2 regions of the Alicycliphilus soli genome follow, and region 1 is predicted to be linked to the other one. Evidence: predicted binding sites of a transcription regulator. Region 1 holds the regulator's gene; the other holds the start of a gene.
What was found. Region 1 encodes sigma-54, which starts transcription at its own class of promoters, with help from an activator protein. Its sites were predicted from a motif close to TGGCANGNAANCTGCTTT; they were not measured.
Positions count from the first base shown of each region.

Region 2: the regulator sigma-54 is predicted to act here: its motif matches at 836-853, upstream of glnA (type I glutamate--ammonia ligase).

Region 1 covers NZ_CP160388.1:3,544,096-3,546,296, reverse strand. The annotation lists gene lptB (LPS export ABC transporter ATP-binding protein) at 1-418, shown strand, start outside; gene ABUE11_RS16745 (RNA polymerase factor sigma-54) at 465-1,997, shown strand; gene ABUE11_RS16740 (thioesterase family protein) at 2,012-2,201, shown strand, end outside.
Region 2 covers NZ_CP160388.1:1,334,579-1,336,779, forward strand. The annotation lists gene ABUE11_RS06290 (molybdopterin-binding protein) at 1-717, shown strand, start outside; gene glnA (type I glutamate--ammonia ligase) at 903-2,201, shown strand, end outside.

The DNA of each region.
Region 1 (2,201 bases):
TGCCTCCGGCAAGCCCCTGGCGCGCGACGAGATCGAGCGCCAGCTCACCGGCCTGCTGCAGGAGCTGCGCGTGGAGCATCTGCGCCAGTCGCCGGCCCTGGCGCTCTCGGGTGGTGAGCGCCGGCGCGTGGAGATCGCGCGCGCCCTGGCCACACAGCCGCGCTTCATCCTGCTCGACGAGCCCTTTGCCGGCATCGACCCCATTGCCGTGATCGAGATCCAGCGCATCATCGGCTTTCTCAAGGAGCGCGGCATCGGCGTCCTGATCACCGACCACAACGTGCGCGAGACCCTGGGCATTTGCGATCACGCCTTCATCATCAGCGAGGGACGGGTGCTCGCGCAGGGCACGCCGTCGGACATCGTGGACAACGCGGAAGTGCGCCGGGTCTACCTCGGCGAGCATTTCCGCATGTGAGCGGGATGCAGGCATGTGACACGGGGCATGGAGTGAAAGAGAGGGCATGAAACCGAATCTGTCGCTGCGTGTCTCGCAGCATCTGGCGCTCACGCCGCAGCTGCAGCAGTCCATTCGCCTGCTGCAGCTGTCCACGCTGGAGCTGGCCCAGGAGGTCGAGCAGATGCTGGACGAGAACCCGTTTCTCGAGCTCTCGTCCGACGACGGGGCGCCCGAGCCCGACCCTCAGGCCCCTGCTGATGCTACATATTCAGAAGCTACCAACGCTGACCAGATAAGCGCTGGAGACGAAAATGACGTGGAAACTCCGGCCGTCGATACGCCCGACGACTGGGAGGGCGACGGCAGCATGGACGCGGCCGTCGAAGACGGCGAATGGGGCGGCGATGGCACGGTGCGCAGCGGCTCCGGCGCCGATGAGGACGAGGCCGACGCCGCCGACCTGGCGCGCAGCCACGAGTCGCTGACCGACTACCTGCACCGCCAGGCCCTGTCGCTGCGCCTGTCCGAGCTCGACCGCGCTGCGCTGCGCTTTCTCATCGAATCGCTGAACGACGACGGCTACCTGGAAGACACGCTGGAGTCGCTGGCCGTGGGCCTGGCCGGAGCCGACGATGCCGAGCAGCTCGACGAGCTGGTGCACCGCTTCACCGTCGCCCTGGGTCTGCTGCAAAGCCTGGAGCCCACCGGCGTGGGCGCGCGCGATCTCGCCGAATGCCTGACGCTGCAGCTGCACGCCATGAACCTCCACGAGGAGGGCGACCCGGCCGTGGTGGAGGCGGCGCTGCGCATCTGCCGCCAGCCGCTGGACCTGCTGGCCAAGCGCGACCTGCGCCGCCTCAGTCAGCTGTGCGCGACCGGCGAGGAGGACACGCGCCAGGCCATGGCGCTGATCGCGCGGCTGGAGCCGCGCCCGGGCCGGCGCTTTGCCGACGTGGAGCGCAATGCCATCGTGCCCGACGTGATCGTCCGAAAGACCGGACGCGGCGCGCAGCAGAGCTTCAGCGTGCAGCTCAATCCCGACGTCATGCCGCGGCTGCGCGTGCACGACATCTATGCCAGTGCCCTGCGCGGTGGTCGGGGCGGTGAGGGCCATCAGGCGCTGCAGGCGCGACTGCAGGAGGCGCGCTGGTTCATCAAGAACATTCAGCAGCGCTTTGACACCATATTGCGCGTCTCGCGCGCCATCGTGGAGCGGCAGAAGAACTTCTTCGTGCATGGCGAGCTGGCCATGCGCCCGATGGTGCTGCGCGAGATCGCAGACGAGCTCGGCCTGCACGAATCGACCATCTCGCGCGTGACCACGGCCAAGTACATGGCCACGCCCCAGGGCACGTTCGAGCTCAAGTATTTCTTCGGCTCGGGTCTGGGAACGGAGACCGGCGGCAACGCATCGAGCACGGCGGTGCGTGCACTCATCAAGCAGTTCGTCGCGGCGGAGGACGCGCGCAAGCCGCTGTCGGACAACCAGATCGCCGAGATGCTCAAGGAGCAGGGCATCGAGTGCGCACGCCGCACCGTGGCCAAGTACCGCGAGGCGCTCAAGATCGCGCCGGCCAATCTGCGCAAGGCGCTCTGACAACGAAAGGCCACATGGCACGCATCATTTTCGAACTTCCGGCTTCGTTCGGCTTCTGCACCGAACTGCAGGTCTACATCAGCCATGTCAACCAGGGCGGACATCTGGACAACGCACAGCTGCTCAGCCTCGTGTCGGAGGCGCGCGTGCGCTTCTTTCGCTCGCTGGGCTACACCGAGGGCAATGTGCAGGGCCTGGCCACCG
Region 2 (2,201 bases), 1.6 Mb from region 1:
CTGTCGCTCTCCTATGCGGACTATGTGGGGGACGATCGTCCGCGTATCACGGCGGCGCTCGAGCGTGCCTTTGCCTCCAGCGATGTCGTGTTCAGCTGTGGTGGCATAGGCGCGACGCCCGACGACCACACGCGTCAATGCGCCGCGGCGGCGCTCGGCCGGCCGCTGCTGCTGCACCCCGAAGCGGCAGCCCTGATCCGCGCGCGCATGCAGGACGTGGCGCGCGAGCAGGGCGAGGTGTTCGATCCGGACCGTGCGGACAACCTGCATCGCCTGAACATGGGCGTGTTTCCTGAAGGCGCGCGCATCATCCCCAACCCCTACAACAAGATTCCGGGCTTCAGTTGTGACGGGCCGGGTGGTGGCATGGTGCATTTCGTGCCGGGCTTCCCGGTCATGGCCTGGCCCATGGTGGAGTGGGTGCTCGAGCATTACTGCGCCGCCTGGTTCAACCGCCAGCCGCAGACCGAGCATTCCATCGTGCTCTATGGCGCCATGGAGGCCGCGCTCACGCCGTTGATGGAGCGCATCGAGGCCGCGTATCCCGGCATCAAGGTATTCAGTCTGCCCAGCGTCGACCATCCCGTCCATGGCCGCCATGTGGAACTGGGGGTCAAGGGAGCGGCCGACCTGGTTCCCGCTGCATGGCAGGAGCTCTATCAGGCTTTGCACCAAACCGGTGCATCCATGGGCCCCGAGATGGTGCGAAATTTGTGATGAGGCGGGCCTCTTAGAATCGCGCTCGCATTCGGTGCATGTGCTTGTGGCGTCCCAGCGGGCGTCCTCGGGGTGATTTCGATGGTGCACCACGATGCCGTGTCGGTGTCCCGTAGCCTGGCACGCAAACTGCTTTCCCTTGTGCATCAATTTTTCGATGCGCTTTCTATCCCTGGAGAAACCTGATGGCCAAGACCGTTGCAGACGTGATGAAGATGGTGGAGGAAAACGAAGTCAAGTTCGTGGACCTGCGCTTTACGGACACCCGCGGCAAGGAGCAGCACGTGACCGTGCCTGTTTCGCATTTCGACGAGGACAAGTTCACCTCGGGCCACGCCTTCGATGGCTCCTCGGTTGCCGGCTGGAAGGGCATCGAGGCCTCGGACATGCAACTCATGCCCGACCCGAATACGGCCAACATCGACCCGTTCTTTGAGGAAACCACGCTGTTCCTGCAGTGCGACGTGGTCGAGCCCGGCGACGGCAAGGCCTATGACCGTGACCCGCGCTCCATCGCCAAGCGTGCCGAGGCCTATCTGAAGGCCTCCGGCCTGGGCGACACGGCCTACTTCGGCCCCGAGCCCGAGTTCTTCATCTTCGACGGCGTGCGCTGGAGCAACGAGCCCGGCAAGGTGTTCTTCGAGATCGAGGAGTACGAGGCGCCCTGGAACAGCGGCACCAAGTTCGACAGCGGCAACCGCGGCCACCGTCCCACGACCAAGGGCGGCTACTTCCCCGTGCCGCCCGTGGACAGCACCCAGGACATGCGCGCCGAGATGGTGCTGATCCTCGAATCCCTGGGCATCCCCGTCGAGGTGTTCCACCACGAGGTGGCAGGCGCTGGCCAGAACGAGATCGGTACCAAGTTCTCCACCCTCGTCGAGCGCGCCGACTGGACCCAGGTGCTCAAGTACGTGGTCTGGAACGTGGCCAACGCCTATGGCAAGACGGCGACCTTCATGCCCAAGCCCTATGCGGGCGACAACGGCTCGGGCATGCATGTGCACCAGTCGATCTGGAAGGACGGCAAGAACCTGTTCGCGGGTGACGGCTACGCCGGCCTGTCCGACTTCGCGCTGTACTACATCGGCGGCATCATCAAGCACGCCCGCGCGCTCAACGCCATCACCAACCCCGGCACCAACAGCTACAAGCGCCTGGTACCCGGCTTCGAGGCGCCCGTGAAGCTCGCCTACAGCTCGCGCAACCGCTCGGCCTCGATCCGCATCCCCTATGTGGCCAACCCCAAGGGCCGCCGCATCGAGGCGCGCTTCCCCGATCCCTCGGCGAATCCCTACCTGTGCTTCTCGGCACTGATGATGGCCGGTCTCGATGGCGTGGAAAACAAGATCCACCCGGGCGAGGCCGCCACCAAGGACCTGTACCACCTGCCGCCCGAGGAGGACAAGCTGGTGCCCACCGTCTGCCACAGCCTCGACCAGGCCCTGGAGGCGCTGGACAAGGACCGCGGCTTCCTGACCAAG